2 regions of the Gordonia sp. IITR100 genome follow, and region 2 is predicted to be linked to the other one. Evidence: predicted binding sites of a transcription regulator. Region 2 holds the regulator's gene; the other holds the start of a gene.
What was found. Region 2 encodes LexA, which represses DNA repair genes until DNA is damaged. Its sites were predicted from a motif close to CGAACANNTGTTCG; they were not measured.

Region 1: B1818_RS08410 (HNH endonuclease signature motif containing protein) is a predicted target of LexA. The motif match lies at 2,047-2,060, and genes of this name have one in related genera.

What each region holds. Positions count from the first base shown of each region.
Region 1 covers NZ_MVKV01000003.1:440,882-444,798, forward strand. The annotation lists gene B1818_RS08405 (Xaa-Pro peptidase family protein) at 1-227, shown strand, start outside; gene B1818_RS08410 (HNH endonuclease signature motif containing protein) at 406-2,013, opposite strand; partial or broken gene B1818_RS24395 (IS3 family transposase) at 2,182-2,360, opposite strand; gene B1818_RS08415 (PPOX class F420-dependent oxidoreductase) at 2,955-3,356, opposite strand; gene B1818_RS08420 (SDR family NAD(P)-dependent oxidoreductase) at 3,420-3,917, shown strand, end outside.
Region 2 covers NZ_MVKV01000003.1:164,257-168,173, reverse strand. The annotation lists gene hrpA (ATP-dependent RNA helicase HrpA) at 1-621, shown strand, start outside; gene nrdR (transcriptional regulator NrdR) at 595-1,095, opposite strand; gene B1818_RS07180 (LysM peptidoglycan-binding domain-containing protein) at 1,195-1,734, opposite strand; gene lexA (transcriptional repressor LexA) at 1,959-2,663, shown strand; gene B1818_RS07170 (phosphoenolpyruvate--protein phosphotransferase) at 2,641-3,917, opposite strand, start outside.

The sequences.
Region 1 (3,917 bases), 280 kb from region 2:
ATCGGTTCATCCACCGGACCGGTCACGGGATCGGGCTGTCGGTACACGAGGAGCCGTACATCGTCGGCGGCAACGACATTCCGTTGCGCCCGGGCATGGCGTTCAGCGTCGAGCCGGGGGTCTACGTGTCCGGACACTGGGGTGCCCGCATCGAGGACATCGTCGTCGTGACCGATGACGGCTGCGAGTCGCTGAACAACCGCCCGCACGACCTCGTCCGGCTGTAGGACTCACACTGCTGCCGCGCGTCGTCGGTTCATCTCGTACGACAACGACATCGCTCTGACGCCGGGAGGCGGGCACGCCTGTCCGACCGTTGAACGTCATTTCGGCTGCTGGACTTCGATCGAGGTCCATCGGGCGAGTCGAAGTTCGCTGATCGCGAGTTTGATCTATGGACGCGAACTAGCGGGTGGCGAGAAGCTCGGCGAGGAACGCTTCGACGACGGAGGGCTTGGGTCGGGGTGGTCGGACATCGATGACGTGGCTGATTGTCGCCCATGAGCGGCGTGCGTCGATGTGGGTGTGGCCGTCTGGGCGTGGGTGATCGCCGGGCCGGGGTGGTGGTCCGTGGATCTGCTCGCGCACGGTGTTCAGGTGGTGTGCGAACCGTCGGGGTATGTCGGGTCGACGGTTGAGGCGGTCGGGGTTGGGTGGCGCGCCGGGTTCGGCGTTCAACCGCCACACGCAGCGACCTTCGTCGGGTCCGGACCGAGCGATGCGGGTGGTGTATTGACCGGGCTTGTCGCCGACCATGCGGTTGTGGCGTGGGCAGGCGGGGGCGAGGTCGTCAATGTTAGTGAGACCACCCTTCGCCCAGTCCCTTTGGGCGTGGTGGAGTTCGACGTGGGTGGCGGGCTGGTCACACCCGGGTGCCGAGCACACTTCACCGTCAGGGCGGGCGAAGGAGACGAGGCGTTGTTCGCGCGTGGCGAGACGTTTCCCCCTGCCGAAGTGCAGCGGCACGGTGGTGTGGTCTTTGAAGATCGCCAACCACGGCTGGATGTCGGCGGCCATCGCGATCAGGTCCGGGATGGGCAGCAGGGTGCCGGTGGCAGTGGTCGCGAGGCCGGCTTCACGAATCAGATCACCGAGGTCGGCCTTGATGATCAGCTGCACCGGCAGCCCACGATGCGAGGTGCCGAGAGTCCCGTCGGCGAAACCGGCGGCCAGCGCGGCATCGAGGGCGTCGTGATTGGTCTGGGCGGGGGTGCGTCCGTCGCGGTCGGCGGCGGCGGTCAGGGCGTCGGGGTCGGCGGTGCCGGCGGGCCCGGACGGAGACTGCGGGTCGTCGGGGTTGTTAAGTCCGGGTTTGCCCCAGACCGCGAACATCATCGACAGTCGGGCGTGGAGTTCGGGTGTGACGGTGCCGGAGATGGTGGCGGTGCCATCGGCTCGTTGCCGACCGATCCACAGGCCGCGGCGCCTCTTGCGTTCCGAATCGTCGGCGAGGGTGCCGTCGGGGTCGAGATGGGCCAGTAGCCGGGCACCGAGTTGGGTGATGTCGGCAGGTGTGTGGTCGGCGGCGATCTCGGCCATCTGCCGTTCGGCGGCGACCTTGATGTCGTGGTTGATGGCGACTGGGATGCGGTCGAGGACGTCCAAGGCGGCCTGCACGTGCGCGGAGCCGACCGCACCCGCGGCGAACGCTTCAGCGAGGCACGGATGTTCAGGTGGTAGGACCTCGCCGCCGAGGCTGGTGCGGGTGGCGGTGGCATCCATCTGCTTACGACGCCGCATCGGGTTGGAGACCCGCAGCCGGTGGGTCATGTACTGCATGAGTGTCCGACAGCCTGCTTTGCGGGGCAGGTCGCGGGCCTCGACCTGATCGATCTGCCGGTCACCGGCCACGGTCAACCGTGCGATCGCTTTCTCGGTGTCGGCCGCCACATCCGCCAACTCGGTATCGGTACACGGCGCCAGGTCCACGGTCTGCAGTTCGTCGAGGATGCGGTGGAGGTCGGCCACCAGTTCGACGGCACGCGGTTGCGGCGTCGCGGATTCATCAGACATGGTCACCTCCCCTGAGAACCGTTGCCGTTGCTGCGAATGTACGTTCGAGTGTACATCAAAATGGACGCGCGTCAATCTCAAAAGCTATGTCATTCAACGCTATTCGGCGAGAGCAAGTTGTCGGTGCCTCGTGATATAGGGAGAAACCCCGATGCCGAGCGTTGACCCGACTAGGTCGATGCGCATGTGATCGACCACCGCCCACCCGGACGGCGGTCGGGAGTAGCAGTCGGTCATCGTGGCTCATACAGGGTGGTGCCGTCAGCGATCGGCAGATACGCGATGTCTCCGACACACGCCCGATTCGGGGCGCAAGCGGCGAAGTCGCGGCTCAGCAAGTCCGACCACGCATAGCATGATCAGCTTCCGTCCGCGCTGCCCGCGCGGGGGCTGCCTTCCGCCACCCGTGAACGACGAGCACGCGATCGTGAGGAGTTGGCATTGCCACCTCACCGGGTAGGTGTCGAGCCGGTTCGGCGACAAACGCCGAAGCGGCTCACCAGTTCGTCTCCCCGACGAAATACTCGACCGCCAACGGTCTTGCGGGTCAGTGCCGTAGCGGTCGAGCCAGTGACGCAGCGTGCCGCGCTCCACCGAGATCGGCGGCGATACCACGCACCGTGGCCTCGGGGGTCGACTCGTACAAGTCCACCCGCGTCCTGACGAAACCGCTCTCACTCGTGTCGTCGAGCCGTACCTCGATCGACTCGCTTCCTCCAGCTCGTTGCCGGATTCAACGTGTCCGAGATCTGGGGTCAGGTCCCCGTCGGTCCCCGAGCCGGTTGTCCTCGATGTCGCAGATCGCCGGTCACACCAGCGTGGGGAGCGCGTCACCGTTCGGGAAGTTCCGGCCGGCCTTGATGACTATGCGATGAACCGGACCGAACCTGCTGACGACGCCAGCGCCCACGTCAAGCAGCGTCCGACTTCACACGTGGGCACTAGCTGAACAGCGACGCCGAGCCGAGCACCCGACTCACGCTGATCTCGATCACGACGCGGCGTGGGTTCGGCCTGGGCTCCCGGTATCGCTGCGCGTAGCGCTGCTCAGCCTCGCGCACGCGCTCGGGCTCACGACTCACCGTCGCGGGTCCCTCCAGGGTCAGCCACCGCGGGCCGTCGACGTTGGTGACGGCCGCGTAGCCACCCCGCTCGGTATTGCGAACCTTCTGATTGCCGTCCGAGGTGATGACCCTCGCCAGGCCGGCGTCGGGATCCCAGGTGAAGCCGACGGCCACGGCGTGGGGGGTGCCGTCGGCACGCAGCGTGGTGAGGGTCCCGAGGTGGCGTTCGACGAGGAAGGCGAGCGCATCGGGCCCGAGATCGGCGGCGGTACGAGGCATGACACCAAACTAGCCGCGACGCCGCACACGGTCGGTCGCGGGGCCGATGCGATACTGGCAGCCATGGCGTCACGCAGCAGAGGGGCATCAGCGCGTCCGGACACCGACCCGTCCGGTGCCCTCGTGCTGTTCGGCGGCCGCAGCGAGATCGGCGTCGCCACCGCGGCGCGCCTCGCATCCGGGCGGACCGTCGTCCTGGCGGCCCGCCGTCCCGACGACCTCGCGGCCGAGTCCGCACGACTGCTCGACGCCGGTGCAACCGAGGTACACACCGTCGCCCTCGACGCGAACGACACCGACAGCCACCCAACGCTCGTCGAGTCGTTGGCGCAGCGACACGGTCCGATCGGGATCGCGATCATCGCGTTCGGCATCCTCGGCGACCAGGCCCGCGCCGAAACCGATGTGGCGCATGCACTTCAGATCGCCCACACCGACTACTACGCCCACATCAGCGTGCTCACCCCGCTCGCGTCGGTGTTGCGCGCGCAGGGCTCCGGGACCATCATCGTCTTCTCCTCGGTCGCCGGTGTCCGGGTGCGCCGCGCCAACTACGTCTAC
Region 2 (3,917 bases):
CGACTCGCCCTGAGCCAGAGCCCGTACTCGACCATCGAGGCACTGCTCGCCGACTGCACCCGCCGGGCGACCCGGGACACGGTCGCCGACATCGACGACGCAGAGCTCGCCGCGGTTCGCTCACCGCAGTCCTTCTCGGCGCTGCTCGAACAGATCCGGCCACGGGTCGCCGCGGCCGCACCGGACTACTTCTCGCTGGCCGTCGCGGCCCTCGAACGGATGGCCCCGCTGCGGGCGGCGATCGACCGGCACGCCGGTTCGCTGGCTGCCGACGACGTCGCCGAACAGGTCGCCCACCTCGTGTTCGACGGATTCGTGGCGGCCACCGCGCGACGCCACCTGGAGAATCTGCCGCGCTATCTCGACGGCGCGCAAGCACGTCTGGAGGCACTACCCGCGTCCGCAGCACGCGACCAGGCCGGGGTGGCCGCCGTCGATCGCGTCGTCGAACGGTGGGCCCAGCGCATCGAACAGGTACCCGAGCACCGGCGGGCGGTGGTCGACGACGAAGCGCAGTGGCTCGTCGAGGAGTTGCGCGTGGGGCTGTTCGCCCAGCGTCTCGGTACCGCGTTCCCGGTGTCGGAGAAACGGGTCCTACGAGCTCTGGACCGACTCGGCTGACACGGGTTCGGCGAGCGCGCTCCCGGAACCCGATGCCGCCTTCAGGTCGTCGATCTCGCGCTGGAAGTCCTCCACCGAGTCGAACGACCGGTACACCGAGGCGAAGCGCAGATACGCCACCTCGTCAAGATCGCGGAGCGGACCCAGGATGGCGAGTCCGACCTCGTTGCTGGGGATCTCGGCCGATCCACTGGCGCGCACCGTGTCCTCGACCTGCTGGGCGAGTTGCGCGAGCGCGTCCTCGGCGACGTGGCGGCCCTGACAGGCTCGCCGCACGCCGCGCATGACCTTCTCCCGGCTGAACGGTTCGGTCACGCCGTTGCGTTTGACCACCGCGAGCACGGCGCTCTCCACGGTCGAGAACCGGCGACCGCACTCCACACAGGAGCGACGGCGGCGGATGGCCTGCCCTTCATCTGCGACACGCGAGTCGATGACCTTGGTGTCGTCGTTCTTGCAGAAGGGGCAGCGCATCGTGTCCTCACGCAGGTCGCGGGACGCTGGAACGCACCCGAAGCGTGCGCCCCGCCGCTTGTCGGCCGGCCCCTGTGACATCGAGGATACCGCCCGGCCTCAGCGGTACCGGGGGGTGAGCAGGGGCTGGCCCACCTGCAGCGCGCTCGACCCCAGATCGTTCATCGCGACGATCTCGTCGATCACGACCTCGCGCGGCATCTCGGGTGCCACCCGGCCGGCGATCGAGCTGAGCGAGTCCCCCGAGCGCACGTGGACGACCTCGGCACTCACGGCGGACGGGGTCAGCGAGTCCGAGTAGTTCTGGCCCACGACACCGAACACCCACACGACGAACGCCAGCCCGACGCCGGCGAGGAGCGCGACCGCGGTGCGGCGGCGCCGACGGAACACCGCCGCGTCGGGTCCGACCGGGCCACGCCCGCGCACCCCGACCGGAGAGCCACAGTGGGTACCGCCCACCCGCGGGGTCACCGGCGACGCACCCCGCGGTCGGGTGCCGGCCGGCCGGTTGTCTATCGGCCGGCCGCCGTCGGACAGCGGGGCGCGCGTCCGGACCCGATCGGCGCGGTCGGTGGGGGGCCGGACAGCGTCGGGACGGTCGGTGCGGACGGGAGCGACGAGAGTGGCGGTGCGCATGGTGCCCTCCGGTGTTCTGGTGTCTGGATCGTGCGGGGTGTCGCGGTCGGTGTTCGAACATCGATCAGATGTTCGATGCACTGATGTTCGAATTTGTAGCACGACGGCCCGACAAAGTCTCGCGACACATCGAACAAATGTTTGAGGTGCCGGTCGAACTCCGCTAGGCTCGGACCCGGCGCAAGCCATCTACCAGCACGTTCCGAAGACGAGAGGAACCGAACATGAGTGACACCGGCGATAGGCGCGGCCGAGCGCGGGGCGCCGACGACGAGGCCCCGTTCGACGCCGCCGCCGCCGAGGCCTCACTCACCCCGCGACAGGCCGGGGTCCTGGAGGTGATCCGCCGCTCGGTGCGCGAGCGCGGTTATCCGCCGAGCATCCGGGAGATCGGCGACGAGGTCGGCCTGGCCTCGACGTCGTCGGTGGCCCATCAGTTGCGGACGCTGGAACGCAAGGGGCTGCTCAAGCGCGACGCGAACCGTCCCCGTGCGGTCAACATCGCCCCGAGTGACACCCCGTCGCCGGACACCCCGACGGCCGGCCAGCTTCCCGAGCCGACCTTCGTGCCGGTTCTCGGCCGTATCGCGGCCGGCGGTCCGATCCTGGCCGAGGAGGCCGTCGAGGACGTCTTCCCGCTGCCCCGTGAGCTGGTCGGCGAGGGATCGCTCTTCCTGTTGCGCGTCGTCGGCGAGTCGATGATCGACGCCGCGATCTGCGACGGCGACTGGGTCGTGGTCCGGCAGCAGAACGTCGCCGACAACGGCGACATCGTCGCGGCCATGATCGACGGCGAGGCCACCGTGAAGACCTTCAAGCGTCAGGGCCCCAACGTCTGGCTCATGCCGCACAACGAACTGTTCGATCCGATCCCGGGCAACGATGCCGTCATCCTCGGCAAGGTCGTCACCGTGATGCGGCGAGTCTGACCTCTCCGCCGACCGAACCGTCGAGCACCGCCGCGGCAGCCTCGCGCGCCGCGGCGGGATCCGAGGTGGCCAGGGCGGCCTCGGCGGCGGCCCGGCAGTCCGGTGCGGACACCTCGCCGAGCCGGGCCCCCACGGCCGCGGCAGCAGCCGGCGCGCTGGACAGCGAGGTGACGCCGAGACCGACGAGCACGCAGGCGAGGTTCGGATCGGCGGCGGCCTCGCCGCACACCCCGACCGGCTTTCCCTGACGTGCGCCCGCTGCCGCGACTCCCGCGATGAGGCTCAACACGGCCGGTTGCCACGGGTCGGTCAGTCCGGCGAGATCGGCCGACATCCGGTCGGCCGCCATCGTGTACTGGGTCAGATCGTTGGTGCCGATGGACACGAAGTCCACCTCGGCGAGGACGGCTTCGGCCAGGATCGCCGCCGCGGGCACCTCGATCATCACCCCGGCGACCAGACCACGGCCACGGACCTCGGCGGCGAAGGTGCGCGCCTCCGCCGGCGAGGCGATCATCGGCGCCATGACCCACGGCGCGACGGCCGACCCCGACGCGGCCTGCGCGATCGCGTCGAGCTGATGCGCGCGGATCTCGGGGTGCGCCAGCGCGATCCGATCACCCCGCACGCCGAGCGCTGGGTTCGATTCGTCGGGATGGGTCACGAACCGGAGCGGTTTGTCGGACCCGGCGTCGAGGGTGCGGATGACCACCTTCTGCCCGTTGAACGCATCGAGCACCTCCCGGTAGATCGCGGCCTGCTCGTCCACCGACGGTTCGTCGGCACGCTCGAGGAACGCGAGTTCGGTGCGGAAGAGCCCGACGCCCTCGACTGGGTACCCGGCCGCGGCGCGTGCCGACGATCCGTCGGCGACGTTGGCGAGCACCGCCACGGCCACCCCGTCGGCGGTCTGCCCCGGACCGGTCCAGCCGGCGACGAGTGCGGCATGCCGCCGATCCTCGTCGACGCGAGCCCGGGCCGCCTCCGCATCGGGCTCCACCTCGATTCGCCCGGTGCTGCCGTCGACGAGAACGGTTGTGCCGGGCTCGATCTCGTCCAGGTCGGCCACCGCCACCACGCACGGGATCCCCAGCTGGCGCGCGATGATCGCGGTGTGGCTGGTCGGTCCGCCGAGGCGGGTGACGAGGGCGATGGTGCTCGTGGGGTCGAGGCCCGCGGTGTCGGCGGGCGCGAGGTCGTCGGCGAGCAGGACCGACGGCACCTCCGGAGTGGGCACACCAGGTTCGGGTAGGC